Regions from separate parts of the Azospirillum agricola genome, predicted to be linked through region 3. Evidence: riboswitches for the same ligand, from Rfam matches in the RefSeq annotation. Region 3 holds a riboswitch; each other region holds the start of a gene.

Region 1 (7,163 bases), 2.0 Mb from region 3:
AAAAGGACGGGTCCCGGTCATGAAGCTGCCTGCCGACCTGCAAAGCGCGCTCGACGCCTGCGCCAACGCCCCGTCCGACGACGCCACGGCGCGCCGGGCCATCGGGATGCTCGACCTCACCAGCCTGAACGGCGACGACACCGACCGCACGGTCGAGGCGCTGTGCGCCCGCGCCGTCACCCCGGCGGGGCCGGTGGCCGCCGTCTGCGTCTGGCCGCGCTTCGTCGCGACCGCGCGCAAGGCGCTGGAGGGCACGCCGGTGAAGGTCGCCACCGTGGTCAATTTCCCGACCGGCGAGGCCGACGCCGCCGCGGTCGCCGCCGAGGCGCGCCGCGCCGTCGCCGACGGGGCCGACGAGATCGACGTCGTGCTGCCCTACCGCGCCTTCATCGACGGCGCCCGCACCCAGCCGATGAACGTGGTGAAGGCCTGCCGGGAGGCCTGCGGCAGCGCGGCGCTGATGAAGGTCATCCTCGAATCGGGGGCTTTCCCCGACGCCGATCTGCTGGCCTGGGCGGCGCGCGACGCCATCGCGGCGGGGGCGGACTTCCTGAAGACCTCGACCGGAAAGACCCAGCCGGCGGCGACGCCGGAGGCGGCGGCGGTGATTCTCGACAGCATCTACGAATCGGGAAAGGAGGTCGGCTTCAAGGCGGCGGGCGGCATCCGCGATGCCGCCGGGGCGGCGCTGTTCCTGGCGCTGGCCGATGAAATCCTGGGCGAGGGCTGGGCGACGCCGAAGACCTTCCGCTTCGGCGCGTCGAGCCTGCTCGACGCCCTGCTGGCCGAGGCCGGCCATGGCGTGGCCCCGGCGGCGGTGGCGGGTTACTGAGCGATGCTGCCGCAGGAAATCGTCCGGGCCAAGCGCGACGGGGTGGCGCTCGACGCCGCCACCATCGCCGCCTTCGTGCGCGGCATCACCGACGGGTCGGTGACGGAAAGCCAGGCGGCGGCCTTCGCCATGGCGGTGTTCTTCCGCGGCATGGATCTGGGCGAGCGCGTCGCCCTGACCCGCGCCATGCGCGATTCGGGCACGGTGATGGAGTGGCGATCGCTGAACCTGCCCGGCCCGGTGATCGACAAGCATTCGACCGGCGGGGTCGGCGACAAGGTCAGCCTGATCCTGGCGCCAATGCTGGCGGCCTGCGGCGGTTTCGTGCCGATGGTGTCGGGGCGCGGGCTGGGGCATACCGGCGGCACGCTCGACAAGTTCGAGGCGATCCCCGGCTACCGCGCCAAGCCCGACAACGACCTGCTGCGCCGGGTGGTGAAAGAGGTCGGCTGCGCCGTGATTGGCGCCACCGACGACATCGCCCCGGCCGACCGGCGGCTCTACGCGATCCGCGACGTGACGGCGACGGTCGAGTCGCTCGACCTGATCACCGCCTCGATCCTGTCGAAGAAGCTCGCCGCCGGGCTCGACGCGCTGGTGATGGACGTGAAGTTCGGCTCCGGCGCCTTCATGCAGCGGCTGGAGGATGCCGAGGCGCTGGCCGAGAGCATCGTCACCGTCTCGGTCGGCGCCGAGCTGCCGGCGGTGGCCCTGCTGACCGACATGAACGAGGTGCTGGGCCGCAGCGCCGGCAACGCGCTGGAGATGCGCGAGTGCCTCGCCATCCTGCGCGGCGAGCCGGCCGAGCCGCGCCTCTACGAGGTGACGGTGGCGCTGGCCGGCGAACTGCTGGCGCTGGCCAAGCTGGCGCCGGACGCGGCGGCGGGCCGCGCGATGGCCGACCGTTCCGTGCGCGACGGCCGCGCCGCCGAGCGCTTCGCCCGCATGGTCCAGGCGCTGGGCGGTCCGTCGGATCTGCTGGAGCGGCCCGACTGCCATCTCGACCAAGCGCCGGTGGTGCGGCCGGTCTTCGCCGGGCGGGCGGGACGGGTGGCGTCCATCGACACGCGGGCGGTCGGCATGGCCGTGGTGGCGTTGGGCGGCGGGCGCACCAAGGTGACCGACGCCATCGACTTCGCGGTCGGCCTCGATTCGGTCGCTGGGCTGGGGACGGAGGTCGGGCCGGCGGGCGGGCCGAGCGCGCAGCCGCTCGCCATCCTCCACGCGCGGACCGAGGCGCAGGCCGACGAGGCGGCGGAGCGCCTGCGGCGCGCCGTCACCGTGGCCGACACCGCTCCGCCGCGCGGCCCGCTGATCGCCAAGCGGGTGTAACCATGTGGAAACAACCGCTTTATTGGTGCTGCTCGTCATGACCGGGCTTGTCCCGGTCATCCACGCGGTTTCTTGAAGCTTGCCCGTGGATGCCCGTGTCAAGCACGGGCATGACGTGGCTGGGAAGCCGAGAGCGGATTGCAGGGCCAAGTCCGGGCCAAATCCGGACCGACGCTGGGCTGATCTGCGGTTGCGGCATTGGGCGACGATGCGGCTTGCCTATAATGTGGGCAACCTCGCCATTTCCCGTTCCCCGAGTCCATTGATGACCGAAGCCGTCAAACGCGCCGAGCTGCTGCCCGCCGAGGCCGATTCGGTCCCCTACGCCGTCGGCTGTTTCCTGGTGACGATCCTGCTGTTCGCGGCGATGGACACGCTCATCAAGTTCCTGTCGGCCAGCTACCCGGTGCCGCAGCTGATGTTCGTGCGCTCGGCGGTGGCGCTGCTGCTGGTCGGCGGCTACACGATGACGCGCGGCGGCGGGCTGGCGGCGCTGCGGACCCGGCGGCCCTGGGGGCATGTCTGGCGGGCCTTTGCCGGGCTGCTGTCGATGGGCTGCTTCTTCTACGCCTTCAAGCATCTGCCGCTGGCCGAGGTCTATGTCCTGAGCTTCGCCGGGCCGCTGTTCATCACGGCGCTGTCGGGGCCGCTGCTGGGCGAGGCGGTGGGCTGGCGGCGCTGGGCGGCGGTGCTGTTCGGCTTCGGCGGCGTGGTGGTGATGGCCCAGCCCTCGACCGGGGCGCCGGTCGTCCCGGTGCTGGTCGGGCTGTGCGCCGCCCTGTTCTATGCTCTGGCGGCGCTGGCGGTGCGCGGGCTGTCGCGGACCGAGACCGCCGCCTCCATCGTCATCTACCTGCTGATGACGACGACGGTGGTCAGCGGCGTGCTGGCGGTTCCCGTCTGGATCCCGCCCTCGGCGACCGAACTGGGGCTGATGGCGACGGTCGGCGCGCTGGGCGCGGTGGCGCAGGTGCTGCTGACCCAGGCCTTCCGCCGCGCGCCGCCCTCGGTGGTGGCGCCCTTCGAGTACACCGGCATGGTCTGGGCCAGCCTGTTCGGCTATCTGGTGTTCGGCGACCTGCCGACCGTGCCGGTGTTGGCGGGCGCGATGGTGATCATCGGCAGCGGCCTCTACATCCTGCATCGTGAAACCATGAAGGACCGGCGGCGGCGCGGCGCCTGACAGGACCGCTTGACAGGATGGGGAGGGCGGCGACACTCTCGCCCCCTCGTTCACGGCTGGGGTGCCCGTCTGACGGCGGGCTGAGACCACACCCATCGAACCTGATCCGGGTCATGCCGGCGAAGGGAGCCGAGCGCGCCAACGACCCGGCCGACCGGCCTTTCCCCGACCGGCCCTCCCGTTGCCCCGTTCAGTCCTCCCGCCGCCGGCGCAGGAGGAGTTTTTCGGTCATGCGGCGCGCGGCTTTCCTTGCTCTTGGTCTTCTGGCGGCGCTGCCGGCACGGGCCGAGACGCTGTCCTTTCCGGTGCTGGTCCCGCTGACCGGCTTCCTGTCGCTGGAGGGCACCAGCCAGCGCAACGGCGCCGCGCTGGCGCTGACGGAGGCCGGCGCCAAAGCGGACGTCATCGACACCGGCACCTCGCCGGAGGCGGCGGTGACGGCGCTGGAGCGGGCGGCCGGCAACGGCAGCGTCGGCGCCGTGGCGGCGAGCATGCTGGGCACGCAGATGTTGGCGATGCTGCCGCTGGCGGCCGAGCTGAAGCTGCCGCTGGTCACCGTGTCGGGCACCGCCTCGATCACCGAGCAGGGCAATCCCTGGGTCTTCCGCTTCTTCCCCGGCGACGCCGTGACCAAGACCGCCCACGCCCGCTACGTGGTGGAGGAGCTGGGCCGCAAGCGGCCGGCGCTGATCTACCAGACCACCGCCTACGGCCAGAGCGGCAAGGCCCATCTGGAGCCGGCCTTCAAGGCGTTGGGCGCCGAGCTGGTGTTCGAGGAGGGCGTCGACCCGGCGGCCAAGGATCTGCTGCCGGTGCTGACCAAGGCGCTGGCAGCCAAGCCGGACGTGCTGGTGCTCCATCTGCATTCCGGGCCGACCGCGCTGCTGTTGAAGCAGGCGGCGGCGAGCGGCGTCACCCTGCCCATCGTCGCCGGCTCCGCCATGCACCAGCCGAGCACGGCGGCTCTGCTGGAGCCGGCCGAGCTGAAGGGTGTGTGCGCGGAGACCGCCGCCTCGCCCATTTCCGGCGGGTCGCCGGCGATGGAGGCCTTCACCGCCTCCTACCGCGCCGCCTTCGGCAAGGAGCCGGACGCCTTCGCGCTCGGCCAGTATGACGGGATGAGGATGGTGCTGGCGGCGGTGCGGGATGGCGCGAAGACAGCCGAGGACATCCGCAAGGCGCTGGCCGGCGGTAGCCACGCCGGCCTCGCCATGACCTACAAGTCGGACGGCAAGGGCAACATGGCCCATTCCGCGGTGATCGTCTGCTACGACGGCACCAGCCGCGTGCCGGCGCTGGTCAAGCGCTACAACGATGTGGCGGGCGTGGTGAAGTAGGGTGGCGACGGCGCTTCAGCTCCTGCTGAACGGGGTGGCGCTGGGGGCGGCCTACGCGCTGGTGGCCCTCGGCTTCGTGCTGGTGCTGAACGCCACCTCGGCGGTGAACTTCGCGCAGGGCGATCTGGTGATGGCCGGCGGCCTGCTGGCGGTGGCGCTGGCGCCGCTGATCCCGCTGCCGGGCATCGTGCTGCTGCCGGTGGTGCTGGTGCTGATGGCCGGGCTGGGGCTGCTGCTGGCGGCGGCGGCCTATCTGCCGCTGCGTCGGCGCCCGCCGGTGTCGGTGTTCATCAGCACCATCGCGGTGGGCATCATCCTGCAGAACGGCGCCTCCGTGCTGTTCGGGCCGGAGCCGCGCGTGGCGCCGCCGCTGTTCGGCGATGGGCTCTGGCGGATCGGCGGGGTTGCGGTGGCCGAGCAGTCGGTCGCCATCGTCGCCGTCGCCGCCCTGCTGATCGGCGTCCAGCAATGGGTGTTCGGGCGCACGCAACTCGGCCGGCGGCTGCGCGCCACCGCGCAGGATCCGGAGATGGCGCGGGCCTGCGGCGTGCCGGTGACGGCGATGATCCTCATCACCTTCGCCATCGGCACGGCCTGTGCCGGGGCGGCGGGGTTGCTGCTCGCCAACCGCTATTTCGTCACGCCGACGGCGGGCGGCGATCTGATCCTGAAGGCCTACATCGCGGTGACGGTCGGCGGCTGGGGCTCGGTGCCGGGGGCGGTGGCGGGCGCGCTACTGATCGCGCTGTTCGAGGTCGGGGTGTCGTCGGTGCTGTCCTACCCGGTGGCGCTGGGCGCGCTCTACGCGACGTTGCTGGTGATCCTGGTGGTCCGGCCGCAAGGGCTGTTCGGCGAAGCGGTGCGCCGCCGTGCGTGAGATGTCCGATCCGGGGATGGCTCCCTCTCCCGCCCCGGGAGAGGGAAGGGGCCCGCCGCAGGCGGGAAGGGTGAGGGGTTCTCCAAGACGCATGCGCCTGGATCCTTGGGGAACCCCTCACCCGGCGCCTTCGGCGCCCCCCTCTCCCGGGGCGGGAGAGGGACTCAAGCGGACGGGGAGGGAGCGCTAGATGCGGGCTTCGCTTTCCGGCCGCGTGGCCGACGGCATCCTGGCACTCGCGGCACTGGCGCTGTTCGTCCACGCGGTCGGCTTCGCGTCGCCCTACGGGCTGCGGGTGCTGACCGTCGCCGGGGTGTACGCGCTGGCCGCCTTCGGCTTCCAGATCCTGTTCGGGCTGGGCGGGGCGCTGTCGCTCGCCCAGGGCGCCTTCTTCGGGCTGGGCGCCTACGTCACCGGGATTCTCGGCAGCCGGTACGGGCTGGACTTCGCCGTCACCTTTCCGCTGTCCCTGCTGGTGCCGTTGCTGGTGGCGCTGCCGGTCGGGCTGGCGGTGCTGCGGCTGGAATCGCATTACTTCGCGTTGGCGACGCTCGGCATCGCCCAGGTTCTGCATCTGCTGGCGGTCAATGCGCCGGAGTTGACCGGCGGTGCCAACGGGCTGCCCGGCGTGCCCGGCGTCGCGCTGTTCGGCTGGGCGGTGCCGCGCGGGCTGCCGATGGCGGCGCTGGTCTGGGGGATGGTGGCGGTCGGGGGCACCCTCGGCTGGTGGCTGGCACGCGGGCGGCTGGGGCGGGCGCTGGCGCTGGTGCGCGACGATCCGATGGCGGCGGCCACGCTGGGGCTGGACGTCGGCCGGCTGCGGTTGACCGCCTTCGGCGTCAGCGCGCTGTTCGCCGGAGCGGCCGGGGCGCTTGCCGTGCACACCCAGCGGGTGGTGTCGCCCGAGGTGCTGGAGTTCCCGGTGATGGTCTCCATCCTCACCATCGCGGTGGTCGGCGGGCGCGGGCGGATGGCCGGCGCGGTGCTGGGCGCCGTGCTGCTGGTCCATCTGCCGGAATGGTTCCGCGCGCTGGAGCGCAGCTACCTGATCGTCTATGGCGCGGCGCTGCTGCTGACCATCCTGCTGGCGCCCGACGGGCTGACCGGCCTGCTGGAGCGGCTGTTCCCGCGCCGTGCCCGTCCCGTCCCCGACGCGGCGGAGCCCCCGCCCGGTCGCAAGCGCGACGGGGAGGCGCTGTCGGTCGAAGGGCTGTCGAAGGCCTTCGGCGGCGTCCACGCGGTGCAGGGCGTGTCGCTGATCCTGCGGGCCGGCACCATCACTGGCCTGATCGGCCCCAACGGGTCGGGCAAGACGACGCTGATCAACCTGATTTCCGGGTTGGAGCGCCCCGACGCCGGCACGGTACGGCTGGCCGGCCAAGCCCTCACCGGCGCGCGCCCGGACCGTCTGGCCCGCGCCGGTCTGGCCCGCAGCTTCCAGGCGGCGGCCTTGCCGGACGGCTCCACGGCGCTGGAGGCGGTGGCCGCCGCCCGGCTGGCGTCGGACAGCGACCTCGCGGCTGCGGAGTCGCACGCCCGCTGGGCGCTCGACCGCATGGGGGTGGGCGAGCTTGCGGCGCGACCGTGCCGCGATCTGCCGGC
Region 2 (7,163 bases), 1.8 Mb from region 3:
GCCGCCGGTCGCCTCGCGCTCGCTGATCGTCATCCACGAGTGGCTGCGCAACATGCGTCTGGCGCTGTCGCCCTACCTGCACGACGCCTTCCGCCAGACCGGCAACGCCCCGGCCAAGGCCGGCGCCCGCTGAGCCCCTTCCCTTCCCCGGCCACGCCCGGCCGGGGAAGGGCCTTGCGGGACGGAGCGCGAAAGCGCGGAGCGGGACCTAGGCCGCGCCGCGCGCCGCGCCCGCCGAATACAGGTCGCCCTTCACGGGCGCCACCGCCTTCACCTGATAGCCCGGCCGGGCGCTGAAGCGGCGGTTGGCGCGTTCGGCGGCCTCGCGCTCCGAGTCCGCCCACACCAGATACTCGCGCCCGCGCGCCCAATCGAGCGCCAGCGGGTGCGCGGCGTCGATCTCGCCGATCTGCTGGTTCACCACCGTGACCAGCCATTCCTTGTCGTTGGGGTTGCGACGGTCGGTCAGGATCAGGATCTGCGGGCGCCGCCTGGCCTGGGCTTCCGACAGGCGGCGCTGGACCTCCGACTGCTCCTTGCGCAGACCGACCACGTCGCGCATCAGCTCATCCATCTCGGCGTGCAGCTTCTCCTCCTCGCGGTGGAGGCGCCGGATGTTGCCTTCGAGCGCGTCGAGCTTGCTCCGCGCGCCCCGCACCCGGTTGCGGGTCTGCGACACCCGCGCCTCCACCGTCAGCAGCACGTTGCCGAGCCACGCCCCGATGGCGACGATGGCGAGGACGATGATGAAGTTGAGCATCATCAGACGGCATCCACCTTCGGCGGCAGCGCCGGCTTCTTCGGCGCGCCCTTGCCGGCGCGCTGGAAGGACGTCTCGAAGCCCATCTTGAAGGGAAAGGCCACGTCCACCATCTGCCGCGCCTCCTCCTGGCTGGCCGCCCAGATCTCGGCGACGTTGGCGCAGCGCCAGATCGGGTTGACCTGCGCCCGGTCCCCGTTGAGCCGGGCGGCGGCCGACGCCTTCTCCTGGCTGACGCTGGCGACGAACTTGGTCAGGCCGGCCTGCGGATCGCCGACCTCGTGGACGAACAGCGGCGGCTGCTCGGCCAGCTCCCGGATCTGCTTCTCCGCCTTGCGGATGTCGGCCTCCAGCCGGTGCTTGTCGGACGCCTGCCCGTTGCGGCGCTGGACCAGCCCGTTCACCCGGTCCTGGAGGTCGTGCGACTCGGCATGGAGGACGTAGATGCGGTTCTCCAGCTGGTCGAGGCCGGAGCTTTTCTCCAGGATGCCCGGCAGGAAATCCTTCAGCATCATGGCCACGGGGATCGCGGCCAGCATGATGACGACGATGGCGATCAGGAACAGCGTCGTGTTCGACATCCGTCCGCCAGCACTCCCAAACCCGCGCGCTCGCGCCCTGGAGCCGGGCCAGCGCCACCCGACGGGGCGCGACCGGAACCGCATGAAAAGCAGAATCCCCGAACAATCCGGTTTCGTCAACGAAACGTGACGGAATTCGACGATCCGAATCGCAACCGCCACGGGATCGTCACGCCAGCGCCACATCGACCATGCGGCGGACCGCATCGCGCACCGGGCCGGGCCGGCGTTCGTCGGCCAGGGTGGTGAACCAGTGCGGCGGCGGGTTGCGGCCGGCGGCGCGCGTCCAGGTCAGGGCGCGCAGAACCGCCTCGGCCTCCGGGGTCGGGTCCGTGACCGGGTCGATGCCGTTCAGAACCGCCCAGATCCCGGCCCAGCAGCGCCCGACCGACCATGGGTTGTAGCCGCCGCCGCCGACCACGAGAATCCTGGGCGCCAGCGGCAGCAGCGCCGCCACCGAGTCCCACAGCGCGCGGTTGGACAGCTCCAGCCGGCTCAGCGGATCCTCGGCCAGCGCGTCGGCGCCGGTCTGGATGACGAGGACCTCCGGCCGGAAGGCGCGGCCCAGCGGCAGGATGGCCTTCTCCATCAGGTACGCCATCTCGCTGTCGTTGAAGCCGGGCGGCACCGGCAGGTTGCGGGCCTGGACGGCGTGGCGGTCTTCCGCCTTTCCCGTGCGGGGCCAGCGGCCCTCCTCGTGGACCGAGACGGTCAGCACCCGCCCATCCTCCGCGAACGCCTCCTCGACCCCGTCGCCGTGGTGGGCGTCGAGATCGACGTACAGCACCCGCTGCACCCCCTGGTCGAGCAGTTCCAGGATGCCCAGCACCGGCGCGTTGAAGTAGCAGAAGCCGCTGGCCCGTCCGGCCCGCGCGTGGTGGGTGCCGCTGGCCGGGGCGTAGACGATGCCGGACGGACGCTCCAGCAGCAGCCGCGCCGCCTGGATCGCCGAACCGGCGCTGGTCGCCGGACGCCGGTACATCTCGGGGAAGACCGGATTCTCCAGCTTGCCGAGGTTGTGGCGGGCGCCGGTCTCCGCATCGACCCGCTGCTCCGCCTCGGCGCGGCGCAGGGCGGCGATGTAGTCGGGTGTATGGAACCGGGCAAGCTCGCGCTCCGTCGCGACATGGGTGTCGAGATACCGTGTCTCGGGAAGCCAGCCCATGGCGCGGCTGAGGTCGATCACGGTCGAGACGCGCGGAATCGCCAGCGGGTGCTTCGGCCCGTAGGTCGAGCCGCGGTAAATCTCGCCGCCGATGAACAGGGGGCCGATGAACAGGGGAACGGGCAAGGGATGATCCGGTCTGGCCGCAGCGCGAGCGGAACGCCGCCGTCGATGACGTGGCGCGGCCGGAACCTCCGGTCAAGGGCCGGCGCCATACGCGTTTCCGCAAGGCGGGATGGCGCCACCGCCCCCTTGCGGCGCCCGCCGCCGCCCGCCTATAGTCGGCGCCTTCACTGGGGGGAGCCGATGGTCGGCTGAGAGGTCCCAAGGCGTGGGACGACCCCTGGAACCTGATCCGGTTCACACCGGCGTAGGGATCAGTGAGTCATGACCGATGTCCTTCTCCGTTCCGGCGCCCGGCCGGTCCCTCCCCACGTCGCGGCCCTGCCCGTCGCGGTGTCCTCGGCGCGGCTGACCTACGGCGGGACGGTGCTATTCTCCGACCTGACCCTGACGCTGGAGGCCGGGCGGACGACCTGCCTGCTGGGGCCGAGCGGCGTCGGCAAGACCACGCTGCTGCGCGTGCTGGCCGGGCTGGCCGAACCCGAGCCGCCGACCCGCGTGGAAGCCGGCGACGGCCGGCCGCTTGCCGGGCGCATCGCCTACATGGCCCAGCAGGATCTGCTGCTGCCCTGGCTGTCCGTGCTCGACAACGCGCTGCTCGGCGACCGGCTGCGGCGGCGGAAACCGGACGCGGACCGGGTGGAGCGCGCCGTCGCCCTGCTCGCCCGCGTCGGGCTGGCCGGGCGCGAGCGCGACCGCCCGGCGTCGCTGTCCGGCGGGCAGCGGCAGCGGGTGGCGCTGGCCCGCACGCTGATGGAGGACAAGCCGCTGGTCCTGATGGACGAGCCCTTCTCGGCGCTCGACGCGCTGACCCGGCTGCGGCTCCAGGAGACGGCGGCGGAGACGCTGGCCGGGCGCACCGTGCTGATGGTGACGCACGACCCGCTGGAGGCGCTGCGCATCGGCGACCGGCTGCATGTGATGACCGGCCGCCCGGCGACCGTCGGTCCGGCGCTGGAGCCGCCGGGCACCGCCCCGCGCCGGGTCGACGATCCGGCCCTGCTGGCGCTCCAGGCCGAGCTGCTGCGCAGGCTGGCGGCATGAGGGGGCCGGCATGAGGGGGCTGGCGCGCGGCGCCGTCACCCTGGCGGTGCTGCTGGGCGCGTGGCAGGGGCTGGTGTGGCTGACCGGCCTGCCCCGCTACCTGCTGCCGGGTCCGCTGGCCGTCGCCGAGGCGATGCAGCGGCAGGCGCCGCTGCTGATGCAGCACGGGCTGACGACTCTGACCGAGATTCTGCTGGGGCTGGTCGGCGGCGTCGTGCTGGGCGGAGTCAGCGCCCTGACGCTCGCCCGCTTCCGCGCGGCGCAGCGCTGGCTGATGCCGCTGCTGGTGGTCAGCCAGGCCATTCCGGTCTTCGCGCTGGCGCCGCTGCTGGTGCTGTGGCTCGGCTACGGCATGGCCTCGAAGATCGCCATGGCGGTGCTGATCATCTATTTCCCGGTGACGACCGCCCTGTTCGACGGGCTGCGCCGCACCGATCCCGGCTGGCTCGACCTCGCCCGCACCATGGGGGCCACGCCGGCCGCGACGCTGTGGTCGATCCGCCTGCCGGCGGCCCTGCCCGCCTTCTGGTCGGGGGTGCGGGTCGCCGCCGCCGTGGCGCCCATCGGGGCGGTGATCGGCGAGTGGGTCGGCTCCTCCTCCGGCCTCGGCTACCTGATGCTGCACGCCAACGCGCGCATGCAGATCGACCTGCTGTTCGCCGCCGTGCTGGTGCTCGGCCTGTTCGCGGTGGCGCTCTACGCCGCCGTGAACGCGCTGGCCCGGCGCGCGCTGCCCTGGCAATCCGACACGCAACCGGCGGGCGGCCTCAACGGATAAAGCGCCTGCTCCATGGACAAGAGGAAATCGGGATGAAGCGCATGTTCGCCGTGGCGGCCGTCGCCGCCGGCTTGATGACGGCCCTGCCGGCCGTGGCCCAGGAAAAGGCGGCCGACAAGCTGTCGGTCATGCTGGACTGGTTCGTCAACCCGGACCACGCCCCGCTGGTGGTGGCGCAGGAGAAGGGCTTCTTCAAGGAGGCCGGGCTCGACGTGACGCTGACCGCGCCCGCCGATCCCAACGACCCGCCCAAGCTGGTGGCCGCCGGCGGCACCGACCTCGCCATCTCCTACCAGCCGCAGCTCATCCTCCACGTCGCCGAGGGGTTGCCGCTGGTCCGCGTCGGCACGCTGGTGTCGACGCCGCTGAACTCGGTCGTCGTGCTGCGCGACGGGCCGGTGAAGACGATTCCGGACCTGAAGGGGCGCAAGATCGGCTTTTCCATCGCCGGCTTCGAGGACGCGCTGCTCGGCGCCATGCTGGAGAAGCACGGGCTGGGCCTGAAGGATGTCACGCTGGTGAACGTGAACTTCTCGCTGTCGCCGTCGCTTCTGTCGGGGCAGGTGGACGCCGTGGTCGGCGCCTTCCGGAACTTCGAGCTGAACCAGATGGAGATCGAGAAGCATCCCGGCCGCGCCTTCTTCCCCGAGGAGGAAGGGGTGCCGCCCTACGACGAGCTGATCGTCATCGCCCACAAGGACAAGACCGGCGACGCCCGCATCAAGCGCTTCCTGGACGCGGTCGAGCGCGCCACCCTCTACATCCTGAACCATCCGGAGGAGGCGCAGGCCGCCTTCGTCAAGGACCGCCCCGAGCTGAACGACGAGCTGAACCGCCGCGCCTGGGCCGACACGCTGCCGCGCTTCTCGCACAGCCCGGCGGCCCTGGACAGCCAGCGCTACGCCCGCTTCGCCGAATTCCTCAAGGCGCGCGGCCTGATCCAGAAGGTCGAGCCGGTCGAGCGCTACGCGGTGGTGGTCAAGTAACGTCTTTCCCGCGCGGGTCCTGTTGCCAGAACGGCGCGCGGAGCATTACCTAGAGGGTCAATGCTCCGCCGTCCCGTCCGGACGCAGAAGGGAGCCGATCAACAGCGAGGGAAGCGCATGCCGATCAAGACCATCCTCCTGCACATGGCGAACGACGACGCCCACGCCAGCCGGCTGGCGGTCGCCGCGGCGCTGGCGAGGCGCTTCTCCGCCCATGTCGAGGCTCTCTACATCGCCACCCCGGTGTCGATGCCGGCGGGAGCGACCGGCCGCGCCGCCTCCTACGGCTACATCGCCGAGGCGACCGCCATCGCCCACGAGAACGCCGAGCGCATCGAGGCCGAGGTCTCCGTCGCCCTCGACGGCGTTTCCCACCGGTGGAGCGTCGACGAGGGCGACCATGTCGAGCTGCTGGCGGAGCGCGCGACCTACGCCGACCTCGCCATCGTCGCCCAGTCCGCCGCCGAGCGGTCGGGGGAGCGGGTGCCGCTGCATGTGCCGGACCGGCTGCCGCTGGCGACCGCCTGCCCCACCCTGGTGCTGCCGCCCGACCAGCCGGCGACGGCGCCCATCGGGCGCAACGTGCTGATCGCCTGGAAGAACGGCCGCGAGGCGACCCACGCGGTGCGCAACGCCATGCCCTTCCTGGAGACGGCGGAATCGGTGACGGTCCTGACGGTCACGCCGCCGGGCCGGCGCGACGGGGACGGGCCGGCGCTGGTCGACTGGCTGGGGCGGCACGGCATCGCCGCCGCCCAGCGGACCGAGACCGCCACCGGCGGCGGCGAGGTCGGCGACCGCATCCTGTCCACCGCCGCCGATCTCGGCGCCGACCTTCTGGTGATGGGCGCCTACGGCCATTCGCGCCTGCGCGAGCTGGTGCTGGGCGGCGCCACCCGCAGCGTGCTGGCCGGCATGCCGCTGCCGACGCTGATGTCGCACTGAAAACGCTTCGGGCGGCATGGAGTGATCCATGCCGCCCGAAGCGATCTCGCCAACGATCGGAAGACCGGCCGTCAGGCCATCGGTCAGGCCATCGCGCGCAGGTCGCGGAAGCCGATCATGCGGCGGCTGTCCTCGTCGAACAGGGCCAGGCGCACGGTCTTCAGGCTGTCCCAGACGCCGATGCGGGCGACCTTCTGGAACTCCTGGATCGCCAGATGGCAGTCGCGCAGACGGTAGTTCGGCACGCGCGAGGCCAGGTGATGGACGTGGTGATAGCCGATGTAGCCGGTCACCCAGTGCAGCCAGCGCGGCAGGTCGTAGAAGGAGCAGCCCTCGACCGCCGCCTCGTGGAAGTCCCATTCGTCCTGGCTGCGCCAGTAGACGTTCTCGAACTGGTGCTGCACGTAGAACAGCCAGATGCCGATGGTCGCCGCCAGGATCACCACCGGGGCCCACACCATCAGCACCGGCAGGGCGCCGAAGGCCAGCATGAAGGCGGCGAGGCCGCCGGCGATCATCGCGTTGGTCGACAGCACGCTGAGCCACGCCTTGACGTCGCGCGTCTGGTCGCCGAGCGGGAAGCGGAACTTCCACATGAACAGCACCGTCGGACCGATGCCGAACAGCACCACCGGATGGCGGTAGATGCGGTAGGCCAGACGCTTCCAACGGCTGAGCGCCAGATACTCGCGGACCGTCAGGGTGTCGATGTCGCCGGTACCGCGCTTGTCGAGGTTGCCGGAGGTCGCGTGGTGGATGGCGTGGTCGCGCCGCCAGACCT
Region 3 (7,163 bases):
CGATCTTTTCAACACGGATCACGTCGCCATTGGCGACCTTGTACTGCTTGCCGCCGGTGCGGATCACTGCAAACATCGTCGTCACTGCCTATGTCAAAACAAACGGCGGGCTGCTCGCCCACCGTTCGATGCGCAAGCCCGTTCATGGGAGCGGGGATCTATACGCAGCTACCGCCGCGAGTCAACAGGGTTGGTGATGCGATTGTTCGCATTTTTCCGCAAAAAGGGCTTGCGCGGGGGCAGGCGTTTGGTTAGGTTCCCGCCACCCCGGAAACGGGGGCGCGGAGGGGTGGCAGAGTGGTCGATTGCACCGCACTCGAAATGCGGCATACCTGTGAGGGTATCGAGAGTTCGAATCTCTCCTCCTCCGCCAGAATTCTTCCGGAGCGTCGAGGCAAGGGCCTCCGCTCCGGGTCTTCAAAAAGATGACGATCCCCTGGTCTTGGACCGGAACGACGAACCGCCCTGCTCGCCGGCACGGCGGTTTTTTCGTTTCGGGATGCCGGCCGCGATGAGGCGGCCGGCCCGCCGCCGCTTCAGCGGAAGGTGCCGCCGCTTCAGCGGAAGGTGATGTAGCTGTCCAGCGCGGCGCGGCGCAGCGATTTCAGGATGTGCGGCGCCGCGCCGGTGGCGATGATGCGCCCGTTGGCCTCGCGGCAGCGGTTGGCCAGGATGAACAGCATCCCGACCGCGGCGGAATCGATGAAGGTGACGAAGCGCAGGTCGAGCGGGACCACCGGCCGGTTGCCGAAATCCCATTGTCCCAGCATGGCGTGGAACTTCGGCCCGTCCTCGTAGGTGCAGCGGCCCGACAGCAGGATGCCGTCCTGTCCGTCCACGGGGGTGAAGGCGTACTCCATGCGTGCGTCCCGAAAAGATAAAATGCAAACTTTCTTCATGGGACCACGAAGTTTTCCGCAGTGCAAGAGCGTGAAATGAGCGATTTGTAACGTACGCCGACGGCGCCGGTCCGATTGCCGGCCGCCCGGACTGGACAAAGCGGGCATGCGCCTATATCTGGTGGGCGCCCCCGGCCGGACGGCCCAGACGTTCCGTCCGCGGGGCTCGCAAACCCGGTTCCGCCAACCAGCAAGCCCCGACGACGCCGGCCGACCGTCCGCCCCGGACCTCCGCCGCCGCCCCGGCGTTGCCTCGTTCCAAAGGGAGGGTGCCGCGATGCACGCCGATCCCCAGACGCCGAACCCCCGGCCCTCCGCCCCGTCGCCGCGTGACGAGGCGGAGGACGAACGCCGCTACGGCGTCGAGCCGGAGTTCGTGGACGAGATCGTCACCCTGCTGCGCGCCCGCGAGCGCGACGCCGTGCGCGCCCTGCTCGACGACCTCCACGCGGCCGACGTCGCCGACCTGATCGAGCAGATCGATCCGGCCGAGCGCGACGGGCTGATCGAGATCCTGCGCCCCGGCTTCGACGGCGAGGTGCTGTCCTACCTGAACCCCGACCTGCGCGAGGCGGTGGTCGGGCGGTTCGAGCCGCGGGAGCTGGCCGCCGCCGTCGCCGAACTGGACACCGACGACGCCGTCGACGTCATCGAGGATCTCGACGAGGAGACGCGCGCCCGCATCCTGGAGAATCTGCCGGCCGAGGACCGCGCGCTCGTCCAGGAGAACCTGACCTACGACGAGGGCAGCGCCGGCCGCATGATGCAGCGCGATCTGGTCGCGGTGCCGGAATTCTGGACGGTGGGCAAGACCATCGACCATGTCCGCGCCGCCGCCGACGATCTGCCGGAGGATTTCTACGACATCTTCATCGTCGACCCCATGCACCGGGTGGTCGGCGCGGTGCCGCTGTCGCGCCTGCTGCGCCAGCGCCGCACCGTGCGCATCGCCGATCTGGTGACCGACGAGGTCGACGCGATTCCCGCCACCATGGAGCAGGAGGAGGTGGCGAACCTCTTCCGGCAATACGCGCTGGTCTCCGCCCCGGTGGTGGACACGGCCGGGCGGCTGATCGGCGTCATCACCGTCGACGACGTCGTCCGCGTCATCGACGAGGAGGCCGAGGACGACCTGCGCAAGCTGAGCGGGTCGGGCGACACCGGCGTGTTCAGCGGCATCGGCGCCATCGCCCGGTCGCGGGTCGGCTGGCTGACCGTCAACCTGGGCACCGCCTTCCTCGCCTCGGCCGTCATCTCGCTGTTCGAGGGCACCATCGAGCAGATCGTCGCGCTGGCGGTGCTGATGCCGATCGTCGCCTCAATGGGCGGCAACGCCGGCACCCAGACGCTGACCGTCGTCGTCCGCGCGCTGGCGACGCACGAGCTGTCCTCGGCCAACGCGCTGCGGGTGGTCGGCAAGGAGGTGCTGGTCGGGCTGATCAACGGCGCCATCTTCGCGGTGATGGTGGGGGTGATCGCGCTGGTCTGGTTCGGCCCGATGATCGGGGTGGTGATCGCCTGCGCGATGATCATCAATCTGGTGATCGCCGGCCTGTGCGGGGCGCTGATCCCGCTGGGGCTGGAGCGGGTCGGCGTCGATCCGGCGGTGGCGAGCGCGGTGTTCCTCACCACCGTGACCGACGTCGTCGGCTTCTTCGCCTTCCTGGGGCTGGCGGCGGCGATCCTTCTGTGATGCGGAAACGATCCGCCGCCTGAACGATTCCCTCTTGCAAAAGACAGGCGGATCGGAAATATCGGTTGCATTGGCTTGGGGTGCCGCGCGGTGGTCGCGCGGCTGAGATCACACCCATCGAACCTGTCTGGGTAATGCCAGCGAAGGGAGCCGTTGCATGGTCCATGCACCGAATCCGCGTTTTCACACGCACCCGTCCGCCGGGGCGCGTCCGTCCGTCGCCATCCTGGGGGCCGGCTGCATCGGCCTGTCGATCGCCTGGAGGCTGGCGGCGTCCGGTTGTTCCGTCGACGTCTTCGATCCCGGCGCGGCCGGGCGCGGCGCCACCCACGCCGCCGGCGGCATGCTGGCGGCCTGCGTCGAGACGGAGCCCGGCGAGGAGAGCCTGCTGCCGCTGACCCGCGCCTCCCAGGCCCTGTGGCCGGGCTTCGCGCGCGAGCTGGAGGAGGCGAGCGGCCTGTCCGTCGATCTGCGGACCGACGGCACCATGGTCATCGCGCTGACCGCCGACGACGCCGCCAAGGTCCGCTTCCTGCACGAATTCCAGCGCGGGCTCGGCCTGCCGGTGGAGTGGCTGACCGGGGCGGAGGTCCGCCGCCGCGAGCCGTACCTCCAGCCCGGCGTGGCCGGCGCCCTGTTCTGCCGCGAGGACCATCAGGTCGACAACCGCAAGCTCGCCGCCGCCCTGCTGCGCGCCGCGCGGGCGGCGGGCGCGCGGATCCACGAGCGCTGCGACGCTCCCGCCCTGCTGGTCTCCGGCGGGCGCGCCGCCGGGGTGCGGGTCGGCGACGTCACCGTCTCGGCCGACCGGGTGGTGCTGGCGGCCGGCGCCTGGTCGGGGCTGGTCGATGGGCTGCCGCCCGTGGCGAAACCGCCGGTGCGGCCGGTGAAGGGGCAGATGGTCTGCCTGCGGATGGATGCCCGGCTGCCCCTGCTGCGCCACGTCGTGTGGACGCCGGGCACCTACCTGATCCCGCGCCTGGACGGCCGGCTGCTGATCGGCGCCACCACGGAGGAGCGCGGCTTCGACGACCGGCTGACGGCCGGCGGCCAGTTCGCCCTGCTGGAGGGGGCGTGGCGCGCCCTGCCGGGCGTCGCCGAGCTGCCGATCGAGGAAAGCTGGGCCGGCTTCCGCCCCGGCAGCCGCGACGACGCGCCGATCCTCGGCGAGACCCCGGTGGAGGGGCTGATCCACGCCACCGGCCACCACCGCAACGGCGTGCTGCTGACCCCCATCACCGCCGACGGCATCGCCCGGCTGGTCCTGACCGGCGAGACCGACCCGGTGATGCGCCCCTTCGCCGCCGGCCGATTCGCGCCGAGGGGAGCCGCCGCATGACCGCCGCCGCATCCATCCGCGTCAACGGCCGCGAGGAGCCGCTGGCCTGCGCCTCCGTCGCCGAGCTGCTGGCCGGGCGCGGCATCGCCGAGGATGCGCGCGGCGTCGCCGTGGCGCTGAACGGGGCCGTGCTGCCGCGCCGCCGCTGGACCGGCACCGCGCTGACCCCCGGCGATTCCCTGGAAATCGTCCGTCCGATCCAGGGCGGCTGAGGACATCCGATCATGACCGATACCATTGGCAACGACACCCTGGCCATCGCCGGGCGCGACTTCGGCTCGCGCCTGTTTCTTGGCACCGCCGGCTACCCCAACCAGCAGGTCATGCTCGACGCGCTGGCGGCGAGCGGCACCGAACTCGCCACCATGGCGATCCGCCGCATCAGCCTGGACGGCTACGCGGAGAGCCTCGTCGACGTGCTGCACGGCGCGTTGGGCGGCCGGGTGGGGCTGCTGCCCAACACCGCCGGCTGCCTGACCGCCAAGGAGGCGGTGCTGACCGCGCAACTCGCCCGCGAGGCGCTCGACACGCCCTGGATCAAGCTGGAGGTCATCGGCGACCGCGAGCTGCTCTACCCCGACGTCGAGGAACTGCTGCGCGCCACCGAGGAGCTGGTGAACGACGGCTTCGTCGTGCTGCCCTACTGCAACGACGATCCCGTCACCTGCCGCAAGCTGGCCGACCTGGGGGCGGCGGCGGTGATGCCGCTCGGCGCCTTCATCGGCTCGGGCCTGGGCATCCGCAACCCGCACGCCATCGAGACGATCTGCGCCCGCAGCCCGGTTCCGGTGGTGCTCGACGCCGGCATCGGCACCGCGTCGGACGCGGCGCGGGCGATGGAGCTGGGCTGCTCCGCCGTGCTGCTCAACACGGCGGTGTCGAAGGCGCGCGACCCGGTGCGGATGGCGGCGGCGATGCGCGACGCGGTGGCCGCCGGGCGCGGCGCCTTCACGGCCGGGCGCATGCCGATGCGCGCCTTCGCCGAGCCGTCCAGCCCGCAGCTCGGGCTGATCGGGGGCTGATCGCGGTCGGGAGCCGTCCCAACCGGGACCATGGGCGGCTCGCTCAACCCTTCTTGTAGGCGCCCAGCTTCGGATCGGGCTGGGCGTCGTTGAGGACGCGGGCGTCCTCGTTGGTCATCGACTGGACCGTGCAGGCGGTCGAGTTTCCGTTGCGGAACAGGTAGATCAGCTTGCGGTCGGCCTTCTTCTGCGGGTCGTGCAGGTTCAGGCCGTGGCCGAAGGCGACGCCCAGCACCTCGCCCTTGAAGAAGGCGCGGAAGCGCATCGGCATCAACTCGCGGAAGCGGCGGGCGGCGCAGTCCTTGCTGAGATCCTTCTCGAACCGGCCGGCCTTGCGCCAGTCCTGGGTGGAGCGGATCGTCATCCATTGCGGCGGCAGCGGGAACTTGGTGAGCGGCGGCGCGATCGGCAGGTCGCGGCCGGGCGGAACCGGCGCCATGTGGTCGGGCTCGGTGCGGTCGAGCGGTCCGGCGAGGGCGGAAGGGGCCAGGAGACCCAGCAGGAGAACGGCGAGACTCCCCGCCCGCCACCCCTCTCCCCGGGGGGACGACGGGGAAAGCCAGGGAGTGGGAATGGGCCGGCGGTCAGATTCGGACATCGAAGCCTTCCTTGCGAATCGCCTTGCCCATCGCCTCCACCGCTTCGGCGCCCTTTCCGCCGAGGGCGGTGGGCAGCAGGCCCTTCAGGTCGAGCGACAGGCTCAGGCTCCCGTCGGCGGCCGGAGCCCCCTTCGGAATCAGGGTCGCCGCCCCCTCCAGCCCCTCGGGCCGGCCCGTCATGCTCCCCTGCAAGGCCCGCATGATGCCGTCCAGCTCGTCCGCGCCGAAGCCGTCGGCCCGGATGGTCAGCCCCTGCGGCCGGGCGCTTTCCGACACCCGCGCCATCGACAGGCTGGAGCGGTCGAAGCCGAGCGCCAGCGGCGTGCCGCCCTGCCGCAAGGCCAGTTCCACATTGGCGACCTCGACCGAGACGGCGGTGGCCTCATGATGCCCGGCGCCGGACGGGGCGAGCGGGCGGGCCTCGCCGGGCGGACCGTCGATGCGCCCGAAGGCGGCCTTGCGGTCGTCCTCGCCGAAGCGTCCGGTGAAGCCCTTCACCGCCTCCTCGATGGCGTCGTCCTCCAGCCCGAACGCCGCCAGCATGCGGCCGAGGTCGCGTCCCATGGCCTCCATCACCTCGCCGAGGCGCTCGGCGAAGGCGTCGCCGTATTCCAGCGCCCCTTGCGGGGAGGCGAGCGCATCGTCGGCCCCGTCGGCGGGGCCGCGCAAGGGCTTGGCCAGGCCGTCCAGGGCGGCGCTGAGCAGGACGGCCGGGTCGGACGGGGGGCGGGCCGGCGTGGCGGCCGTCCTCGTCCCGCCGTCCGGCGTCCTGCCGGCCGCCTTCTCCTTGGCCTCCGCCGCCTTGGTGAAGGCGCTGGCGAGCCTGGATTTCAGAGAGCCGATGTCCGACCCGCTCACGACCGCCTCCCCCCGTTCCGCCAGGACCACGCCGCCCATCCTGCAGCCGGCATGGTTAGCGGAACCCTAATGGAAGCGGCCGGACGCGCGGCGCAAGCGGGTCAGACGGTGGCGCGCTGTTCGAAGGGGCCGTCGCCGGGGTCGTCGGCGGGCTCCGTCACCACGTCGCGGACCAGCGCCGCCGAGGGGCCGCGCCGGCAGGCTTCCAGCATGCGGTCGACGGCGTCGGGCGGGCCGGCGAACAGCGCCTCGACCGCGCCGTCGGAGCGGTTGCGCACCCAGCCCGAGAGGCCGAGGGCGCCGGCCGTCTCGACGGTCCAGCCACGGTACCACACGCCCTGCACGCGCCCGGACACCCAGGCGCGCACGGCCTTGCGCGGGGCCTTGTCCGGGGCGGCGGCGGTCACGCCGTTTCTCCGGCGCGCTTGCGTTCCTCCTCGTCGAGCAGCGCCTTGCGGGACAGCTTGCCGATCATCGTCTTGGGCAGCTCGCCGCGGAACTCGATGTGCTTGGGCATCTCGATGGGGGACAGCTTGTCCTTCAGGAAGGCGATCAGCTCGTCCGACGTCAGGCTCTGGCCGTCGTCCACCCGCACATAGGCCTTCACCGTCTGGCCGCGGTACTCGTCGGGGATGCCGGCGACCACGCATTCGGCGACGGCGGGGTGCAGGTAGATCGCCTCCTCGACGTTGCGCGGGTAGACGTTGAAGCCGCTGCACAGGATCATGTCCTTGATGCGGTCGACGATGGTGG
Region 4 (7,163 bases), 920 kb from region 3:
CCGCGCCAGCCACGCCGAGCTTCCCATCACCAAGGGCGAGGCGGTGCTGGCGGCGCTGGTCGAGGGCATGGTGGACCGCACCGCCGGCGTCCTGCGCCGTACCGGGATCGAGCTGGACGCCATCAACCGCCGCGCCTTCCGTGGGCGCAAGCTGCGCTCGCGCGGCGAGACGCTGGACGACACCCAGACGCTCAAGCGCATCGGCCACGCCGGCCACCTGATCGGCAAGGCCCGCGTCAGCCTCGCCAGCCTGACCCGCATGATGGACTTCCTGGGCCGCGACGAGGGCTGGAACGCCGGCAAGGCGACCCGGCGCTGGGCGCGCACCGCCCGCCAGGACGTCGCCGGGCTGGACGAGTACGCCGGCTTCCTCGCCGGCAAGGTGGCGCTGCTGCTCGACACCGCGCTCGGCCGCATCAACGTCGAGCAGAACGAGATCGTGAAGATCGTCTCGATCATCACCGTGCTGCTGTTCCCGCCGACCCTGGTGGCGAGCATCTGCGGCATGAATTTCGCGGCGATGCCGGACATGGACGAGCCGGCCGCCTACCCGTCGGCCCTGCTGCTGATGCTGCTGTCGGCGCTGCTGCCGATGATCTTCGTCCGGCTGCGCCGCTGGCTGTAGCGCGGGCCGGGGCCTCCGGTCAGCGCACCGGACTCAGCGGACCCTCGCCGACAGCACGATGCCGCCGCCGATCAGCGCCACGCTCAGCAGCACGCCGAGGTTCAGCGGCTCGTTGTAGAAGGCGGCGCTCAGCAGCAGCGCGGTGACCGGCACCAGGCAGACGATCTGTCCGGCCTGGCTGGCCGGCATGACCGACAGCGCCTTGCCCCACCACCAGTAGCAGAGTCCGGTGGCGATCAGGCAGTTGTAGGCGATGACCGCCAGCAGCGAGCCCGACCAGTGGACCGGGTGTCCCGATTCGGCGAACAGCGCCAGCGGCACCATCACCAGCGCGCTGGCGGCGATCTGCCAGAAGGTCTGGGTCCAGAAGGGCGTCCGCCACACCCGGCGGCGGTAGAGCGTGGCGCCGAGCGCCCAGCTGACCGCGCAGCCGATCAGCAGGCCGTTGCCGATCAGCGCGTTGTCGTCGCTCCAATTTACCAGCGCCGGGTTGAAGAAGACGACCACCCCGGCGAAGGTCAGCAGCGCCGCCGCGGCGCGGCGTCGGGTGATCCGCTCGCCCAGCAGCAGCAGGCCGAGCGGCAGCGCCCACATCTGCATGGTGTAGGCCAGCACCGACGCCCGGCCCGGTGAGACGAACTGCAACCCGATGTTGCTCAGCCCCATCATGCCGCCGACCTGCAACAGGCCGATCACCGCGATCATCAGCCGCTCCCCGCGCTGGGGCAGCAGGGGAAAGCGCAGGACCGGCGCCAGCGCCGCGACGCTGAGCGCGGTTCCGATCAGCCGCACGGCGCAGAAGGCGAGCGGGCCGATGTCGACCAGCGCCAGCTTCATCAGCGGCCAGTTGGCGCCCCAGAACAGGACGATCCCGGCAAGCTGCGCGTAGACCGTGGGATTCGGGCCGGTGCGGGCCGCCTCCTGTCGGGAGGCCGTGGGCCGTCCGCCCTTCACCGCTTCATCCGTCATGACCGGTCGCTCTCCCCAGGTTGCGGAGCATGCTAATTCCGCAGGCTGACAATCAGCCCTGCTTTCCTTTGACGGCAGCCGTGCATCCGTGCATCATCGCGCGCATTCCAGGGGGGTCCCGACAGGGGGCTGAGATACCAACGGCCGGGCGCGTCAGCGCATCCGGCAGCGTGGTGACCCTTCGAACCTGATCCGGGTCATGCCGGCGAAGGGAGGGAACACGCGACCGGGCCGTCCAAGGTCCCATCCGGCCGATGCATCGGTCCGTCCGCGATCCATCGCCTCCGTCTTGTCCCGGGTTTGTCCGCCGCCCAACGCCAAGACGGAGAAACCCCGTGCCAAAAGACCTCGACACCCAGACCACCGATTCGAACCGTGCCGCCGGTTCGAAGGCGTTCGACCAGAGCGCCGTCCGCCTCTCGACCGGCCCCTTGCCCGCCTCGCGCAAGCGTTTCGTCGCCGGCAGCCGCTTTCCCGACCTGCGTGTCGCCCTGCGCGAGATTTGCCTGGGCGGCGGCGAGCCGCCGCTGACCGTCTACGACGCGTCCGGCCCCTACACCGACGAGGCGGCGTCCATCGACGTGCGCGACGGGCTGGCCAAGCTGCGCCGCGACTGGATCCTCGCCCGCCGGGACGTCGAGCCGGCCGAGGGCGGGCCCCTGCGCGGCAAGCCCGGCGTCGCGGTGACGCAGATGGCCTACGCCCGCGCCGGCCTCGTCACGCCGGAGATGGAGTACATCGCCATCCGCGAGAATGTCGGCCGCACCCAGGCCATGGATACGGCGCGCGACGGCGAGGATTTCGGCGCGTCGATCCCCGATCTGGTGACGCCGGAGTTCGTGCGCGACGAGGTGGCGCGCGGTCGGGCCATCATCCCGTCCAACATCAACCACCCCGAATCGGAGCCGATGATCATCGGCCGCAACTTCCTGACCAAGATCAACGCCAACATCGGCAACTCGGCGGTGACCTCCTCGATCGAGGAGGAGGTGGAGAAGATGGTCTGGGCGATCCGCTGGGGCGCCGACACCGTGATGGATCTGTCCACCGGCGACGACATCCACCGCACCCGCGAATGGATCCTGCGCAACGCCCCGGTTCCCATCGGCACCGTGCCGATCTATCAGGCGCTGGAGAAGGTGCGCGGCAAGGCCGAGGATCTGACCTGGGAGCTGTTCCGCGACACGCTGATCGAACAGGCGGAGCAGGGGGTGGATTACTTCACCATCCATGCCGGCCTGCGCCTCGCCCACATTCCGCTGACGGCGAAGCGGGTGACGGGGATCGTCTCGCGCGGCGGCTCGATCATCGCCAAATGGTGCCTGTCGCACCACCGCGAGAATTTCCTTTACGAGCGGTTCGCCGACATCGTCGAGATCTGCCGGACCTACGACGTGGCGCTGTCGCTGGGCGACGGCCTGCGGCCGGGCTGCCAGGCGGACGCCAACGACGCCGCCCAGTTCGCCGAGCTGGAGACGCTGGGCGAGCTGACGAAGATCGCCTGGGCGCGCGACGTCCAGGTGATGATCGAGGGGCCGGGCCATGTGCCGCTGCACAAGATCAAGCACAACGTCGACAAGCAGCTGGCACTCTGCGGCGAGGCGCCCTTCTACACGCTGGGGCCGTTGGTGACGGACGTCGCGCCCGGCTACGACCACATCACCAGCGCCATCGGGGCGGCGATGATCGGCTGGTTCGGCACGGCGATGCTCTGCTACGTCACGCCGAAGGAGCATCTGGGCCTGCCCGACCGCGACGACGTGAAGGCCGGGGTGATCGCCTACAAGATCGCCGCCCACGCCGCCGATCTGGCGAAGGGGCATCCGGCGGCCCGGCTGCGCGACGACGCCATGTCGCGGGCGCGCTTCTCCTTCCGCTGGCGCGACCAGTTCGCGCTGGCGCTCGATCCCGACACGGCGATGGCCTACCACGACGAGACCCTGCCGGCGGAGGGGGCGAAGACCGCGCATTTCTGCTCGATGTGCGGGCCGAAATTCTGCTCGATGAAGATCACCCAGGAGATCCGCGACGCGGCGGAGTCGGGCATGACCGAGATGTCGGAGAGGTTCCGCGCCTCGGGCGGGGAGATCTACCAGCCGGCCGGGTGAGGCGCGGCGCCCGTCGGGGAGGGGGGCCGGAGCCCCGCCGGCGTCCGGCGGCGGTCCCCTTTCCTGGTCGAGGCGGGGGCATGGCGGCGCGGGGGCGGGCGTGCCCGCCCGCCGCGCGAGATTTGCCTCGCATCCGCCGCGCCCCGGCGGTAGAAGGTGTGTCCCGGTCCGCAGGATCCATAGGGTTGACGGCGCGACCGGATCGATTTTCCGGAGCGTCCCATGTCCAACGCCGAATTTCATCGCATCAAGCGCCTCCCGCCCTACGTGTTCGCCGAAGTGAACGCCATGAAGGCCCGAGCCCGAGCTAACGGCGCTGATATCATCGACCTCGGCATGGGCAACCCCGACCAGGCGACCCCGCAGCACATCGTCGACAAGCTGGTCGAGGCCGTGCGCGATCCCAAGACGCACCGCTACTCGAACTCGCGCGGCATCCCCGGCCTGCGCAAGGCGCACGCGGCCTACTACAAGCGTCGCTTCAACGTCGACATCGACCCCGAAACCGAGACCATCGTCACCATCGGGTCGAAGGAGGGGCTGGCCAACCTCGCCCAGGCGATCACCAGCCCGGGCGACATCATCCTGGTGCCGAACCCGAGCTACCCGATCCATCCCTTCGGCTTCATCCTGGCCGGCGCCTCGGTGCGCCACCTGCCGGTGGGCATGGAGAACGGCGCCTCGACCGACATCGACAGCTTCATGGTCATGCTGGAGCGCGCCGTGCGCCACAGCGTGCCCAAGCCGCTGGCGCTGGTGCTGAACTACCCGTCGAATCCGACGGCCGAGGTGGTCGGGCTCGACTTCTACCGCCCGATCGTCGAGTTCTGCCGCAAGCACGGCATCTACATCCTGTCCGACCTCGCCTACGCCGAGATCTTCTTCGACGGCAACCCGCCGCCCTCGATCCTGGAGATCCCCGAGGCGCGCGAGATCGCCGTCGAGTTCACCTCGATGTCGAAGACCTACTCGATGGCCGGCTGGCGCATCGGCTTCGCGAGCGGCAACAAGACGCTGATCACCGCGCTGGCCCGCATCAAGTCCTACCTGGACTACGGCGCCTTCACGCCGATCCAGGTCGCCGCGACCGCCGCGCTCAACGGCCCGCAGGACTGCGTGCAGCAGGTGCGCGACATGTACAAGCAGCGCCGCGACGTGATGATCGAGGGGCTGGCCGCCGCCGGCTGGGAGGTGCCGAGCCCGGCCGCCTCGATGTTCGCCTGGGCGCCGATCCCGCCGCAGTTCGCCCATCTCGGTTCGCTGGAATTCTCCAAGCTGCTGCTCCAGCAGGCCGAGGTGGCGGTCGCCCCCGGCATCGGCTTCGGCGAGTACGGCGACGGCCATGTCCGTCTGGCGATGGTGGAGAACGTCCACCGCATCCGCCAGGCGACCCGCAACATCAAGGAGTTCTTCCGCTCCAACGCCGGTGGCGTGGCGGCGAGCAAGGACCCGGCGGCCCGCGCCGCCCTTCTGGAATCCGAGAAAGCGAAAGCCTGATGTCGAAAGCGGCTCCCCTGAAAATCGCGCCCCTGAAAATCGCGGTGGCTGGTCTCGGCACGGTCGGCGCCGGTGTCCTGAAGCTCCTGGAGACCCAGGCCGACCTGATCGAGCAGCGCTGCGGCCGCCGCATCGAGGTGGTCGCGGTCAGCGCCCGCTCGAAGGGCAAGGACCGCGGCGTCGATCTGTCGGCGCTGCGCTGGTACGACGATCCGGTGGCGCTCGCCGCCGATCCCGAGGCCGAGCTGGTCGTCGAGCTGATCGGCGGCTCCGAGGGCCCGGCGCGCGACACCGTCGCCACCGCGCTGGAGACCGGCAAGCACGTCGTCACCGCCAACAAGGCGCTGCTCGCCGTCCACGGCACCGGGATCGCGCTGAAGGCCGAGGGCAAGGGCCTGACCGTCGCCTTCGAGGCGGCGGTCGCCGGCGGCATCCCGATCATCAAGGGGCTGCGCGAGGGGCTGGCCGCCAACCGGGTGACCGAGATCCACGGCATCCTCAACGGCACCTGCAACTACATCCTGACCGAGATGCGCACCACCGGCCGCGATTTCGCGGACGTGCTGGCCGACGCGCAGGCGCTGGGCTACGCCGAGGCCGACCCCAGCTTCGACATCGACGGGGTCGACGCCGCCCACAAGCTGGCGGTGCTGGCCTCGGTCGCCTTCGGCACGCCGGTCGATTTCGCCTCGGTCCACATCGAGGGCATCCGCCACGTCTCGGCGGTCGATTTCGACTACGCCGACCAGCTGGGCTTCCGCATCAAGCTGCTCGGCATCGCCCGGCGCACCGGGAAGGGCGTCGAGCAGCGCGTGCATCCCTGCATGGTGCCGAAGTCGGCGCCGATCGCCTCGGTCGACGGGGTGTTCAACGCCGTGGTGGCGCAGGCCGACTTCGCCGACCGCGTGCTGTTCGTCGGTCGCGGCGCCGGGGCCGGCCCGACGGCCTCGGCCGTCGTCGCCGACCTGATCGACATCGCGCGCGGCCGCTCCACCCCGACCTTCGGCGTTCCGGCCGAAGCGCTGGGGGCCGCCGCGCCGTCGCCGATGGAGGCCCGTCGGGGGTCGTACTACGTCCGCCTGATGGTGGTGGACCGTCCCGGTGTGATAGCGGATATCGCCGCGGCGATGCGCGACCAGAACGTCTCCATGGAGCAGTTCCTGCAGCGCGGCCGCTCGCCGGGCGAAGCCGTCCCGGTGGTCCTGACCACCCACGACACCGACGAGGCGTCCATGCAGAAGGCCCTGGCCACCATCGCCGCGCAGGACAGCGTGGTCGAGCCGCCGCGCATGATCCGCATCGAACAGTTCTGATTAAAAAAGCAGCCGTTCCGAACAACCACACGACCGCCTGAATACGACCGAAGAGTCGGGGGGAGCACACCATGTCCACGCATGTCGATCTGTCCAACATGGACCGGAACCTGGCGCTCGAAGCCGTCCGCGTCACCGAGGCGGCGGCCCTGTCGGCCTCGCTGCTGATGGGCCGGGGCGACGAGAAGCTCGCCGACCAGGCCGCCGTGGACGCGATGCGTCAGGCCTTGAACACGCTCTACATCGACGGCACCGTGGTGATCGGCGAGGGCGAGCGCGACGAGGCCCCGATGCTCTACATCGGCGAGAAGGTCGGCGCCGGCATCGGCCGCGGTCCCAAGGTGGACATCGCGCTCGACCCGCTGGAAGGCACCACCATCTGCGCCACTGGCGGCCCGAACTCGCTGGCCGTCATCGCCATGGCCGAGGAGGGCGGCTTCCTGAACGCCCCCGACGTCTACATGGATAAGATCGCCGTCGGCGCCGGCCTGCCGGAGAACCTCGTCGATCTCGACGAGACGCCGGCCACCAACCTCAAGGCGCTGGCCAAGGCCAAGGGCACCGAGATCGCCGAGCTGCTGGTCTGCATCCTGAACCGTCCGCGCCACGCCGAGCTGATCGCCCGCGTCCGCGAGGCCGGCGCCCGCATCA

What was found. Region 3 has a riboswitch for thiamine pyrophosphate ahead of thiO (glycine oxidase ThiO). Riboswitches for the same ligand answer to the same signal wherever they lie in the genome.
Region 1: linked by a shared signal. The riboswitch ahead of JN22_RS27420 (ABC transporter substrate-binding protein) and the one ahead of thiO (glycine oxidase ThiO) in region 3 are both predicted to bind thiamine pyrophosphate.
Region 2: linked by a shared signal. The riboswitch ahead of JN22_RS26280 (ABC transporter ATP-binding protein) and the one ahead of thiO (glycine oxidase ThiO) in region 3 are both predicted to bind thiamine pyrophosphate.
Region 4: linked by a shared signal. The riboswitch ahead of thiC (phosphomethylpyrimidine synthase ThiC) and the one ahead of thiO (glycine oxidase ThiO) in region 3 are both predicted to bind thiamine pyrophosphate.

Annotation. Positions count from the first base shown of each region.
Region 1 covers NZ_JAIFZR010000005.1:2,620,730-2,627,892, reverse strand. Annotated here, with positions in the region: gene JN22_RS27440 (purine-nucleoside phosphorylase) at 1-23, shown strand, start outside; gene deoC (deoxyribose-phosphate aldolase) at 20-832, shown strand; gene deoA (thymidine phosphorylase) at 836-2,164, shown strand; gene JN22_RS27425 (DMT family transporter) at 2,430-3,347, shown strand; TPP riboswitch at 3,395-3,492, shown strand; gene JN22_RS27420 (ABC transporter substrate-binding protein) at 3,578-4,684, shown strand; gene JN22_RS27415 (branched-chain amino acid ABC transporter permease) at 4,686-5,561, shown strand; gene JN22_RS27410 (branched-chain amino acid ABC transporter ATP-binding protein/permease) at 5,752-7,163, shown strand, end outside.
Region 2 covers NZ_JAIFZR010000005.1:2,368,401-2,375,563, reverse strand. Annotated here, with positions in the region: gene JN22_RS26300 (hypothetical protein) at 1-133, shown strand, start outside; gene JN22_RS26295 (hypothetical protein) at 209-763, opposite strand; gene JN22_RS26290 (hypothetical protein) at 763-1,341, opposite strand; gene JN22_RS26285 (acetoin utilization protein AcuC) at 1,511-2,632, opposite strand; TPP riboswitch at 2,793-2,901, shown strand; gene JN22_RS26280 (ABC transporter ATP-binding protein) at 2,894-3,673, shown strand; gene JN22_RS26275 (ABC transporter permease) at 3,684-4,451, shown strand; gene JN22_RS26270 (ABC transporter substrate-binding protein) at 4,484-5,437, shown strand; gene JN22_RS26265 (universal stress protein) at 5,555-6,382, shown strand; gene JN22_RS26260 (fatty acid desaturase) at 6,466-7,163, opposite strand, start outside.
Region 3 covers NZ_JAIFZR010000005.1:612,894-620,056, reverse strand. Annotated here, with positions in the region: gene rplU (50S ribosomal protein L21) at 1-76, opposite strand, end outside; tRNA gene JN22_RS17830 (tRNA-Ser) at 284-373, shown strand; gene JN22_RS17825 (STAS domain-containing protein) at 558-860, opposite strand; gene mgtE (magnesium transporter) at 1,177-2,592, shown strand; TPP riboswitch at 2,659-2,757, shown strand; gene thiO (glycine oxidase ThiO) at 2,750-3,931, shown strand; gene thiS (sulfur carrier protein ThiS) at 3,928-4,143, shown strand; gene thiG (thiazole synthase) at 4,156-4,953, shown strand; gene JN22_RS17800 (hypothetical protein) at 4,997-5,551, opposite strand; gene JN22_RS17795 (hypothetical protein) at 5,538-6,410, opposite strand; gene JN22_RS17790 (acylphosphatase) at 6,512-6,817, opposite strand; gene JN22_RS17785 (long-chain-fatty-acid--CoA ligase) at 6,814-7,163, opposite strand, start outside.
Region 4 covers NZ_JAIFZR010000005.1:1,532,359-1,539,521, forward strand. Annotated here, with positions in the region: gene JN22_RS22285 (CorA family divalent cation transporter) at 1-625, shown strand, start outside; gene JN22_RS22290 (DMT family transporter) at 659-1,594, opposite strand; TPP riboswitch at 1,694-1,825, shown strand; gene thiC (phosphomethylpyrimidine synthase ThiC) at 2,026-3,702, shown strand; gene JN22_RS22300 (LL-diaminopimelate aminotransferase) at 3,925-5,199, shown strand; gene JN22_RS22305 (homoserine dehydrogenase) at 5,199-6,512, shown strand; gene glpX (class II fructose-bisphosphatase) at 6,611-7,163, shown strand, end outside.